DNA from 3 places in the Streptomyces sp. ActVer genome. Region 1 is predicted to be linked to each of the others. Evidence: riboswitches for the same ligand, from Rfam matches in the RefSeq annotation. Region 1 holds a riboswitch; each other region holds the start of a gene.
What was found. Region 1 has a riboswitch for cobalamin ahead of metE (5-methyltetrahydropteroyltriglutamate--homocysteine S-methyltransferase). Riboswitches for the same ligand answer to the same signal wherever they lie in the genome.
Positions count from the first base shown of each region.

Region 2: it holds a riboswitch for cobalamin, as region 1 does, so the genes downstream of both, O3Q52_RS05990 (FecCD family ABC transporter permease) here and metE (5-methyltetrahydropteroyltriglutamate--homocysteine S-methyltransferase) in region 1, are expected to answer to the same signal.
Region 3: it holds a riboswitch for cobalamin, as region 1 does, so the genes downstream of both, O3Q52_RS09825 (ribonucleoside-diphosphate reductase subunit alpha) here and metE (5-methyltetrahydropteroyltriglutamate--homocysteine S-methyltransferase) in region 1, are expected to answer to the same signal.

Region 1 covers NZ_JAPWHT010000321.1:5,402-9,552, forward strand. Annotated here, with positions in the region: gene metE (5-methyltetrahydropteroyltriglutamate--homocysteine S-methyltransferase) at 33-2,354, opposite strand; cobalamin riboswitch at 2,516-2,740, opposite strand; gene meaB (methylmalonyl Co-A mutase-associated GTPase MeaB) at 3,138-4,124, opposite strand; gene scpA (methylmalonyl-CoA mutase) at 4,130-4,151, opposite strand, start outside.
Region 2 covers NZ_JAPWHT010000021.1:35,582-39,732, reverse strand. Annotated here, with positions in the region: gene O3Q52_RS06005 (PadR family transcriptional regulator) at 1-138, opposite strand, end outside; gene O3Q52_RS06000 (ABC transporter substrate-binding protein) at 188-1,186, opposite strand; partial or broken gene O3Q52_RS05995 (ABC transporter ATP-binding protein) at 1,195-1,801, opposite strand; partial or broken gene O3Q52_RS05990 (FecCD family ABC transporter permease) at 1,802-2,653, opposite strand; cobalamin riboswitch at 2,773-2,916, opposite strand; gene O3Q52_RS05985 (hypothetical protein) at 3,147-3,743, shown strand; gene O3Q52_RS05980 (N-formylglutamate amidohydrolase) at 3,909-4,151, shown strand, end outside.
Region 3 covers NZ_JAPWHT010000042.1:7,259-11,409, forward strand. Annotated here, with positions in the region: gene O3Q52_RS09825 (ribonucleoside-diphosphate reductase subunit alpha) at 1-2,289, opposite strand, end outside; cobalamin riboswitch at 2,426-2,597, opposite strand; gene O3Q52_RS09830 (GNAT family N-acetyltransferase) at 2,630-3,148, opposite strand; gene mctP (monocarboxylate uptake permease MctP) at 3,351-4,151, opposite strand, start outside.

The DNA.
Region 1 (4,151 bases):
TGTCCCCGGCCGGTCGGATCGGATCAGCCGGGTCAGTCGGCGGTGGGCAGTTCGGCGCGTACCGCGTGCGCTGCCGCGACCAGGTTGTCCAGGGAGGCTCGGGTCTCGGGCCAGCCGCGGGTCTTCAGGCCGCAGTCGGGGTTGACCCAGAGCCGTTCGGCAGGGATGGCCTCAAGTCCCTTGCGCAGCAGGGCGGCTGCCTCGTCCGTGCTGGGCACGCGCGGGGAGTGGATGTCGTAGACGCCGGGTCCGGCCTCGCGCGGATAGCCGTGCGAGGCCAGTTCGCGGGCGACCTGCATGTGGGAGCGGGCGGCCTCCAGGCTGATGACGTCCGCGTCGAGGTCGTCGATCGCCTGGACGATGTCGCCGAACTCGGCGTAGCACATGTGGGTGTGGATCTGGGTGTCCGGCCGGACCCCGGCGGTGGTGAGGCGGAACGCCTCGGTGGCCCACGCCAGATAGCCGGGGCGGTCGGCGGTGCGCAGCGGCAGGGTCTCGCGCAGCGCCGGTTCGTCGACCTGGATGACCGAAGTCCCGGCCGTCTCAAGGTCGTTGACCTCGTCACGCAGGGCGAGGGCGACCTGGCGGGCGGTGTCGCCGAGCGGCTGGTCGTCGCGGACGAAGGACCAGGCGAGCATGGTGACCGGCCCCGTGAGCATGCCCTTGACGGGGCGCGGGGTCAGGGACTGGGCGTACGTCGTCCAGCGCACCGTCATCGGTTCGGGGCGGGAGATGTCGCCGGCCAGGATCGGCGGACGGACGTAACGGGTGCCGTAGGACTGCACCCAGCCGTGCTGCGTCGCGAGGTACCCCGTCAGCTGCTCGGCGAAGTACTGGACCATGTCGTTGCGTTCGGCCTCGCCGTGCACGAGGACGTCCAGGCCGGTCTTCTCCTGGAAGGAGATGACCTCCTGGATCTCGGCCCTGATGCGCTCCTCGTAGCCGGCCGTGTCGATGCGCCCGGCGCGCAGGTCGGCGCGGGCGACGCGCAGTTCGGCGGTCTGCGGGAAGGAGCCGATGGTGGTGGTCGGCAGGAGGGGCAGACCGAGGTGGGCGCGCTGTGCGGCGGCGCGTTCGCCGTACGGCTGGGAGCGGCGGGTGTCGGCGTCCGTGACCGCACCGACCCGCGCCCGTACGGCCGGGTCACGGGTGATGGGCGAGTTCGCGCGGGAGGCCAGGGCGGCCCGGTTGGCGGCGAGTTCGCCGGTGATCGATCCCGTGCCCTTGGCGAGCCCCTTGGCGAGGGTGACGATCTCGGCCGTCTTCTGCCGGGCGAAGGCGAGCCAGCGCAGGATCTGCGGCTCGATGTCCCGTTCGGCGGTGGCGTCGAGCGGCACGTGGAGCAGCGAGCAGGACGCGGCCACGTCGACCCGGTCGGCCAGCCCGAGCAGGGTACCGAGCGTGGCGAGGGACTTGGTGAGGTCGTTGACCCAGATGTTGCGGCCGTTGACCATGCCCGCGACCAGGCGCTTGCCGGGCAGTCCGCCCACGGCGGCGAGCGCGTCCAGGTTGGCGGCGGCGGCCTCGGTGAAGTCGAGTGCGAGGCCCTCGACCGGGGCCTTGGCGAGGACGAGCAGCGCGTCGCCGAGCTGGTCGAAGTAGGAGGCGATCAGGACCTTGGGGCGGTCGGTGAGCGCGCCGAGGTCGCGGTAGGCGCGCATGGCGGCGCTCAGTTCGGCCGGGGTGCGGTCCTGGACCAGGGCGGGTTCGTCGAGCTGTACCCATTCCGCGCCCGCGGCCCGCAGGTCGGTGAGGACTTCGGCGTATACCGGCAGCAGTCGGTCGAGGAGGGTCAGGGGGTCGAAGTCGGCGGCCACACCGGGCGCGGGCTTGGCGAGCAGGAGATAGGTGATGGGGCCTACCAGGACCGGCCGGGCGGTGAGGCCCAGGTCGAGGGCTTCGCGGAGCTCGGTGACCTGCTTGGCGGAGTCGGCGGTGAAGACGGTGTCCGGGCCCAACTCCGGGACCAGGTAGTGGTAGTTGGTGTCGAACCACTTCGTCATCTCCAGCGGCGCCACGTCCTGGGTGCCGCGGGCCATCGCGAAGTAGCCGTCGAGCGCGTCGGCCTCGACCGCGGCGCGGTGGCGCCCGGGGATCGCGCCGACCATGACGCTGGTGTCCAGGACATGGTCGTAGTACGAGAAGTCGCCGGTCGGCACTTCGTGGATGCCGGCCTCGGCCAACTGCCGCCAATTGGTGCGGCGCAGTTCGGCGGCGGTGGCCCGGAGGGCGTCGGCGTCGACGCGGCCCTTCCAGTACCCCTCGATCGCCTTCTTCAGTTCCCGGCCCCTGCCCTGGCGGGGGTAGCCGTACACGGTGGCCCGTGCCGCCGCGGCTGCGGACTTCGATGTCACGGAACTCTCCTTCGCGAGATGTCTCCCTGAGATCCCGGGACGGACGTGAGCGCGAAGGGGTGACGCACCCGGCAGAGGCACCTCGCGCGGCAAGGCGCGGTCGTCCACCGGACATGTACGCCGACCCGCCCACGAGGTCACCGGGATGTCCGTACGCGATCGGTCGCGTACGGGCAGATGGCAGGTCTTCGGACTCGCGAGCACGCCCTCCGTACGGAGGGCACCTACTGGCCGTCGCTTCCCAGGTCCCGCTTCTCGGGGCCCAGTGCGTATGACGGCGGTCGTTCCCGCTCACCGCTGCGGGGCAGTCCCGGATTCCCACCGGGTTCCCTCTTGCGACGCATCCCGTCTGGCGGACGGGGCGAACCAGCTGCACCGGCCAGCCTAGGGGGCGCGACCCCGCGACGTGGAACTTTGCCCATATGCCGGACGGTCGTACGAGGCAACGCCCAGGTGAACCGGACGGGTGGCGCCCCACTCCTGTGGCGCCGCCCGACTGGTCCCCCAACTGCCACCGGCCCCTCAGCCGGTGGCGGACCCGGGCCCCTCAGCCCTGGTCGTACACGTGGAACCCGCGAACGCCTCGACTGCCCCCAGCGCGCCGCACCGCCCCTGGGGCGCCCGCCGCGGATCGGCCAGAACAGCAGCACGTTCGTCCCGTACCCGGTGGCGCACCGGCCGGAGTGAACACGCGTTGCGACGCCCACTCCGACCCGGTGCTGCTCAGTCCGCCCCGGTCCCGCTCAGTCCGCCGCGCTCCGGCTCAGTCCGTCTCGCTCCGGCTCAGTGCGTCTCGCCGCCGAACGCCCGCAGAATGCGCTCGGCGGCGAGCGTGGCCGTCAACTCGCCGTCCCTGACCTGCTGTTCGAGGTCGGGTCCGAGGGCGCGTACGGCGGGGTCGGCGTGCAGGCGGCCGAGGAGTTCGTCGCGCACCATCGTCCAGGTCCAGTCGACCTGCTGGTCACGGCGTTTGGCGGCGAGGCGGCCGGTCGAGTCGAGGAGCGCACGGTGCTGTTCGAGGCGCTCCCAGACCGTGTCCAGGCCGGTCGACTCACGGGCGCTGCAACTCAGCACCGGTGGCGTCCAGGCGGCGTCGGCGGGATGCATCAGCCGCAGTGCGCCCGCCAACTCCCTTGCCGCGCCCCGGGCTTCCCGCTCGTGCAGTCCGTCCGCCTTGTTGACGGCGATCACGTCGGCCAGCTCCAGGACACCCTTCTTGATGCCCTGCAACTGGTCCCCGGTCCGGGCGAGGGTGAGGAGCAGGAAGGAGTCGACCATGTTCGCGACGGCGGTCTCGGACTGGCCGACGCCGACCGTCTCCACGAGTACGACGTCGTAACCGGCCGCCTCCATCACCACGATCGACTCCCGGGTCGCCTTCGCGACTCCGCCGAGCGTGCCCGCGGTCGGGGAGGGCCGGATGAAGGCCGCCGGATCGACGGCCAGCCGCTCCATACGCGTCTTGTCGCCCAGGATGGACCCGCCCGTCCGGCTCGACGACGGGTCGACGGCGAGCACCGCGACCCGGTACCCGAGCGAGGTGAGCAGCGTGCCGAACGCGTCGATGAACGTCGACTTGCCCACGCCCGGCACACCGCTGATGCCGATCCGCCGCGCCTTCCCGCTGTGCGGCAGCAGCTCGGTCAGCAACTCCTGTGCCATCTCCCGGTGTTGGGGCCTCGTCGACTCGACGAGCGTGATGGCGCGCGCCACCAGCGCCCGCTTCCCGTCGAGCACGCCCTTCACATAGGTGTCGAGGTCGATCGCCATGGGGCTCAGAGGCCGTGGCCGAGGTCG
Region 2 (4,151 bases), on a different contig from region 1:
CAGCGCCCCGGTACGCGGCACCACCCGGCCGTCGGTGATGGCTTTGACCTCCTGGGCGACGGCATATCCGTGCCGAGGCGCATCCGCCAGCGCCGTCAGCAGCAGCAGAGCCAGCTCCTGCATTCCTCGTTCACTCACACCAGCAGAGTATTCCGTCCGACTGACCTTCTTAAGGGCCAGGGCGAGGTCACTCGACCGTCGTCCGCAGGTACGCACCGAGGCGGGCGATGGCCGCGGGGTTCCGGGGGCTCTCGACGAGGTCGACGTAGTCGAGGACGAAGATCCGCCGGTGCTTGACGGCGGAGACGTTGCGCAGCGGGGCGTAGGAGAGCAGGAACTTCTTCTTCTGCTCGGCGCTCACGTCCCCGTAGTTGCAGATCACGATGACATCCGGGTCGCGCTCCACGACGCTCTCCCAGCCGACGGTGGTCCAGGAGTCGGCGATGTCGTGCATGACGTTGACCCCGCCTGCCTCGCTGATGACCTGCTCGGGGGCGGCGTAACGGCCGGACGTGAAGGGCTGGTCCTGCCCGCTGTCGTAGAGGAAGACCTTGGGCCGCTCGGCGCCCTCGGGGGCCTTCGCCCGGACGTCGGCGATCTGCTTCTTGAAGTCGGCGATGAGCGCGGCCGCGCGCTTCTCGACGCCGAACAGCTTTCCGAGGTTGGTGAGGTCGGCGTACAGGGCGTCCAGGGGTGGCATGAGGCCGCGCGAGGTCTTCGTGCGGCCGTTGCGGCAGGACTCGGTGAGGATGTACGAGGGAATGCCGAGCTTCTTCAGCGCCTCGGGGGTGAAGCCGCTGTCGTCGCGGAAGCCGTAGTTCCAGCCGGCGAAGACGAGGTCGGCGCGGGCGTCGAGGACGTTCTCCTTGGTGAGTTGGTCCTTCGACAGCCACTTCACCTTGTCGTAGCCGTCCTTCCAGGGCACGCCGCTGAGATCGCCCTTGTCGTCGGGCATGGCGAACCCGGCCATACGGTCCTCAAGGCCGAGCGCGAACATCAGCTCCGTGATCCCTACGTCGTTCGTGACCACCCGCTCCGGGACCTTGTCGTACGTCGCCTTCCGGCCGCAGTTGGTCAGGCTGACCGACGAGGACTTCGCGTTGTCGGACGACTCGACACTGGCGCCGCAACCGGCGGTCGTGACAGTCGCGGCGAGGCAGAGGGCAGCGGCGAGGAACTTGCGCATGGGGATCCTTACGAGGTGGTGAGCGGGATCCGGTCGAAGAGGAGCTGTACGGCGCCGGTCTCCGGATGCCGTACGGGATGCGCGCGGACCCCGAACACCCCGGCCAGCAGGTCGGGTTGGAGCACGTCGTGCGGCGGTCCCGAGGTGACGATTCGGCCGCCGTCGATGACGTACAGGAGATCGCGCGGCGGCCAGGTTGAGGTCGTGCAGGGCGGCCAGCACGGTCAGGCCGCTGGCCCTGACCAGCGAGAGCACGTCCAACTGGTGCGCGATGTCGAGGTGGTTGGTGGGTTCGTCGAGCACGAGCACCCTGGGTTGCTGGGCGAGGGCGCGGGCGATGAGGACGCGCTGCTTCTCACCGCCGGACAGCGCGAGGAACCCGTGGTCGGCTAGGTGTGTGACACCCGTGCGGGCCATGGCGTCCGCGCACACGGAGCGGTCCCCGGCGGCCGTACGGTCCCGGTGCGGCAGCCGGCCCATGTCGACCACCTCGGCGACGGTGAAGTCGAACTCGGCCGACGACTCCTGCGGCAGTGCGGCCAGCACCCGGGCGGCGGCCCGGGGCGACATGGCGTGCACGTCGTCCCCGTCGAGCCGTATGCTGCCCGCCGCCGGGAGCATCCGCACGACATGCGGCACCATCAGTCCGACGAACCCGATGGCCCCGCTGACCGCGACCACGGTCCCGGTCACAGCCGCGCTGACAAGGAACAACTCCCGGCGCAGCCGCGCCGGTTGGACACCGAGCGCGGCCGAGGTCTCGTCACCCATGGCAAGCGCGTTGAGCGCCTCGGCGCGCCACCGCAGCCACGCCCACCCGGCCGCCACGGTCACGGCGGCGAGCGGCACCTGCGCCCACGTCGCGCCGCCCAGGCTCCCCAGCAGCCACATCATCGCCGACCGGGCCGCCTCGCCCCGGGCCGCGCCGAACACCATCACGGTCGTGACGGCCTCGAAGCCGTACGCCAGAGCCGTCCCCGTCAGGATCAGCCGCAGCGGCGTCAGCCCGTGCGCCGACCGGGCCACGGAGTACACGAGGACCATCGCCGCGAGAGCAGATACGAACGTCGACAGCGACAGCGCCCAAACCCCCAGCCCCGCGAAGGCGCCGAGCAGGATCACGGCGTTGGCGCCCACGGCGGCGCCCGAGGAGATACCCAGCACGAACGGATCGGCGAGCGCGTTGCGCACCATGGCCTGCACCGCCACACCGACGGCCGCGAGCCCCGCTCCGACGACAGCGCCGAGCACGACACGCGGCAGACGGATCTCCCAGACGATGGTGTACGCGGCGACATCCCCGGTATGCACAGTCCTGCCGGTGAACCCGGCCCACAGAAACCGGTTCACGTCGGCCCAGCCGACCCCTGCGGCCCCGAGAGCCACCCCGCACACGATCGACACGAGGAGCAGCAGCCCGAGCCCAACGGCCAACGGCACGACGGATATGCGGCTCGGGCTCGGGATCGGACTTCGGCGCACGGTCGGGGCGGTCCTTCATCTGAGGCCGCCTGAACGTCAAGAAAGGAGGCAGCCCGTACGACACGCAGGCCGTGCGGTCCCCTCTCGCAGTCCACGGCGAGCAGTCAACGGGTCGCACCACCTACGGGCGATCGGGCTCACGCGACGAATCATGGGTTCGCCACGCACACCGTTGCGGGTCAGCGCCGGACTCTCACCGGACTTCCCTCACAGGCAGCGACGGGAGCGTAGCAAACCGGGGAAATGGCGGATGGGCTGGGTCACTTGACGTCGCAGTCAGCGACTGGATACTGGCGGAGGTTCCGACAGCAGTACGCCCGATCGACATCTCGAACAATGCTTGAAATGTCGGCCACGGCGTGGACTGTTCAAGCCGTCATCTCCGCACCCGACAGCCCAACCTCCACATCCCCCCCACACACAGGAGTCATTCTCCATGAGCCCACGACACACCCCGGAGCCCACTGAGCGAGCGACCATGCCCTGGCGAAGGAAGGTGGCCATAGCCGCGCTGACGGGAGCCTTACTGGTCGGGCCCGGCGTCGCGCAGGCCGCACCCCAGGCCGCCCCGGTCCCCAAGGAACAGGTGGCGGCGGCCACCATCACCTGGACCCTCGAACGGGCCGCCAACCCCACGCAGGACCAGCAGACGGCGTACAACCTCATCACGACGGCCATGAACGCCGCGGTGACCCGGTACAACAACGTGAGCGACCTCGGCAAGACCATCACCGTCCGCTACGACCCGGGCGTGCCGACGGCCGACGGCAACATCAACGGAACGATCCGCTTCGGCAACCGCGGCTACATGACCGAGCGGACCGCGCTGCACGAGATCGCCCACACCATCGGCGTGGGCACGAGCTCCGGCTGGTCCTCCCTCGGAGGCAGCGGTACCTGGCGCGGAGCGCAGGCCACGGCCCTCGTCAAGCAGTTCGACGGTTCGGGTGCCACGCTGTCCACCGGCGGCGGCCACTTCTGGCCCTACGGCCTGAACTATGAGAACGAGTTCTCCAGCACGGCGGCCAATCGCCACGTCCAGATCGTCGCCGCCATGGTCCGCGACGGCCTTTAACCCGGACCCTGCTGGAGGGGTGGCCACTTTCGCCGGTCCGCCGCGCGGCCCACGCACCCCTCCAGCTCGGCCGGTTGGTGTAGTAGGAAGGGTCCACATGCCCTGACGCACGACCCGCACCCGCTTCACCACCAACCCCCACGCGCCCGCATCGAGGACTCCTGAATGAACGACGTGTCGGCTTCCCACCGTCTCGTGGCCGGCGCGCCGGACTCCCCTGTGATCCTGCACGTCCCGCACTCCTCGCGGGTGATCCCGCCGGACGTGCGGAGCGGCATCGTGCTCGAAGATGCCGCCCTGGAACGGGAGTTGGACCACATCACCGACTCGCACACCGCCCGGATCGCGGCGACGGCTGCCGAACGCTGCGCCGTGGGGCCCTGGCAGTTCGTCAACCAGTTGTCCCGG
Region 3 (4,151 bases), on a different contig from region 1:
CAGGTAGTACGTCGTCTTCAGCCCCGACTTCCAGGCGTACGCGTACATCGAGGAGAGCTTGCCGATGGTCGGCGTCTCCAGGAACAGGTTCAGCGACTGGGACTGGTCCAGGAACGGGGTCCGGGCCGCGGCCATGTCGATCAGGTCGCGCTGCGGGATCTCCCACGCCGTGCGGTACAGATCGCGCACGTCCTGCGGCACCCAGGTGAAGCCCTGCACCGAGCCGTTCGACTCGCGCAGCGCCTCCCGGGTCTGCGCGTCCCACACGCCGAGCTTCTTCAGCTCCGCCACCAGGTAGGAGTTGACCTGGAGGAACTCGCCGGAGAGCGTCTCGCGCTTGAAGAGGTTGGAGACCTGCGGCTCGATGCACTCGTAGACACCGGCGATGGACGCGATGGTGGCGGTCGGTGCGATCGCGAGCAGCAGCGAGTTGCGCATGCCGGTCGTCGCGATCCGCTCCCGCAGCGCCGCCCAGCGCTCCGGCCAGTTCAGCTCCACGTCGTAGTGGTCGGGGTGCAGCACGCCCTGCGCGGTACGGGTCTTCTCCCAGGCGGGCAGCGGGCCGTTGCGCTCGGCGAGGTCGGCGGACGCCTCGTACGCGGCGAGCATGACGCGCTCGGCGATACGGGTGGAGAGCGCCTTGGCCTCGGCGGAGTCGAAGGGCAGCCGCAGCTTGAAGAAGACGTCCTGCAAACCCATCGCGCCCAGGCCCACCGGCCGCCACCTGGCGTTGGAGCGGCCCGCCTGTTCGGTCGGGTAGAAGTTGATGTCGACGACCCGGTCGAGGAAGGTGACGGCGGTACGGACGGTCGCGTCCAGCCGCTCCCAGTCGATGACATCGGTGGCCCCGGGTGCCGTGTCCACGAACGCGCCCAGGTTCACCGAACCCAGGTTGCAGACCGCCGTCTCACCGTCGTCCGTGACCTCCAGGATCTCCGTGCAGAGGTTGGAGGAGTGGACCGTGTGGCCGGGCAGCGCGGTCTGGTTGGCCGTGCGGTTGGCGGCGTCCTTGAAGGTCATCCAGCCGTTGCCGGTCTGCGCGAGGGTGCGCATCATGCGGCCGTACAGATCGCGGGCCGGGATCGTCTTCTTGGCGAGGCCCCGGTCCTCCGCCTTGCGGTAGGCGGCGTCGAACTCCTCGCCCCACAGGTCGACCAGCTCGGGCACGTCGGCCGGCGAGAACAGCGACCACACGCGGTCCTCGTTCACCCGGCGCATGAACTCGTCCGGGATCCAGTGCGCGAGGTTCAGGTTGTGCGTACGCCGGGCGTCCTCACCGGTGTTGTCGCGCAGCTCCAGGAACTCCTCGATGTCGGAGTGCCAGGTCTCCAGGTAGACCGCGGCCGCGCCCTTGCGCCGGCCGCCCTGGTTCACGGCGGCCACCGAGGCGTCGAGCGTCTTCAGGAACGGGACGATGCCGTTGGAGTGCCCGTTCGTCCCGCGGATCAGGGAACCGCGCGAGCGGACACGGGAGTACGCGATGCCGATGCCGCCCGCGTGCTTCGAGAGCCGGGCCACCTGGTGGTAGCGGTCGTAGATGGAGTCCAGCTCGTCCAGCGGGGAGTCGAGGAGGTAGCAGGACGACATCTGGGGGTGCCGCGTACCGGAGTTGAAGAGCGTGGGGGAGGACGGCAGGTAGTCGAGGCGGCTCATCAGCCGGTACAGCGAGGCCACTTCGTCGAGAGCGCGGGTTCCCGCTTCTGAATCAAGCACAGTGTCCTCGGCGAGGCCGCTCGCCACGCGCAGCATGAAGTGCTGGGGCGTCTCGATGACGGACCGCGTGATCGGGTGCCGCAGCAGATACCGGCTGTGCAGCGTGCGCAGGCCGAAGTAGCCGAAGCGGTCGTCGCCTTCGAGGTCGATCAGCGCGTCCAGACGGGCCGCGTGGGTCCGTACGAACTCGGCGGTGCGGTCGGCGATCAGGCCCTCGCGGTGGCCGACCGCGACGGACTCGGAGAAGGACCTGACCCCCTGCGAGGCGGCCTCCTCGGCGATGCCGATCATCAGCAGGCGGGCGGCCAGCTTCGAGTACACGGGGTCCTCGGAGATGAGGCCGGCGGCCGCCTCCGTGGCCAGCTCGCGCAGCTCCGCGGTGATCCCGTCGGCCCCCACGGAGGACCGGCCGCGCAGCGCGGCGGCGGCGACCCTGCCGGGATCGGCGTCGGGAAGGTCGGCGGTGAGGTCGGTCAGGGTCCGCAGCAACACGGTTCCCGGTCCGTCGGCCTCGGCCCTGTCCTGCTGGTACTGGGGCGCTTTCGCTGAGACCGGATCGGCTGGCGCGATGGTCACGTGGGGCTCTCCCTCGCTCGGCACGGGGCCTGCGGGGAGGGGTTCGGGGCACACGGGGGTACACGCTCTGCGCAGCGGTACGCCGCGTCCACCGGCCCACTCCGCGAGGCCCGGACGTCATGGCACCCGGGCCGGGTGGCCTGGGCACGCTGTCGGCAGGTCCTCGGACTGACCAGGCGCACGGCTCTCCTCTGGGGACAGACATGCACAAGTACACCGTTGCGGGACAGTTCCGGATTCGCACCGGATTCCCCTGCGGCGACAGCGAGCATGAGCATACATCTTGTGCCGGGCTCGGGAAGCACCCCCACATCTTGTGTCGTGTCGGCTTCGGAGGGTGTCAGAGTGTCAACTCGTAGGTGAGCAGCATGATGTCGTCGAGGTCCGGGATCGGGTTCCAGTCGCGGTCGGGGGCGCGGGTGAAGCCGAGGCGTCCGTAGATGCGGTGGGCGCTGTGCATGGTGCGCTGGGTGGACAGCACGACGCGTACGCAGCCGTCCGTGGACCGGGCACGTTCGACACAGGCGCGCACGAGGGCCGCGCCCGCCCCGTGCCCGCGGGCCTCCTTGGCGACCGCCAGCATCCGTATCTCGGCCTCGCCCTCGCGCGCGATGTCGGCCATCGGCCCGCCGGACGGGACGAAGGTCACGCCGCCGACGACCCGCTCGCCCACGCCTGTCCCCAGCACGGCCACCAGTACGTCGGCGGCCGCGGACCGCTTCGCGACGTCCCGCAGTTCGCTCAGATACTCGTCGCTCTCCCCGAAGTCGAGGAGCCCGTCCCCGAGATAGGCCTGCGCGGTGATCTCGCCCACAGCCTCGTACTCCTCGGGCCTCGCCCGCCTGATCACGATGTCCATGCCTGGCAGTGTGCCCGAGGGGTACGGCGTGGGGCCGCCGAGTTTCTCGCGCACCGGCGCCGGGGACGTCCGAGGGGAGGCGAGGGGAGGGCGGGTTCAGCCCACGGCCGGCCACTGCGGCAGGGTCGTGACACCCTCGCCAGAATCAGGTGAACGAACGGCCGGCGTAACCGCGGACTGCTGCGTGACCGGGGGCGACAACCTAGTGCCGCGCCCCCGCCGTCGCCGGCGGCAGCTCGACCTGGACACCCTTGTCGCCCGCGTCCGCCGTGTAGTCCTCGGGGGACGTCTCGTCGATGCCGTCGGGGGCCTTGAGGGCCCTCAGGACGAAGGTCAGCACGATCGTCACGACCACGTTCAGGACGAACGCCGTCAGACCGATGTACCCGATCTCCCCGATCCCGGGAATCTCCTTCGAGGAACCACCGAAGTGCTTCTGAGTCGGCGAGGCGACACCGTACGCAGCGATCGTCCCGTACAGCATGCCGACCGCCCACCCCGCGAGCAGCGCCCAGCGGTGGAACCAGCGGGTGAAGAGGCCGCCGACCAGGGCCGGGAACGTCTGAAGGATCCAGATCCCGCCCAGCAGCTGGAAGTTGATGGCCACCGTCTTGTCCATGGTGAGGACGAAGACCAGCGCACCCACCTTCACGAGCAGCGAGACCAGCTTGGAGACCTTGGTCTCCTGGGCGGGCGTCGCGTCGGGCCGGATGAAGTCCTTGTAGATGTTGCGGGTGAAGAGGTTCGCCGCAGCGATGGACATGATCGCCGCAGGCACCAGCGCACCGATACCGATCGCCGCGAAGGCCACCCCCGCGAACCACGCCGGGAACATGTCCTCGAAGAGCTGCGGGATCGCCAACTGCCCGTTGCTGACCTTGACTCCGGCCGCGATCGCCATGAACCCGAGCAGCGCGAGCAGACCCAGCATCAGCGAGTACAGCGGCAGGATCGTGGTGTTGCGCCGGATCACCTCACGGCTGCGCGACGACAGCGTGGCCGT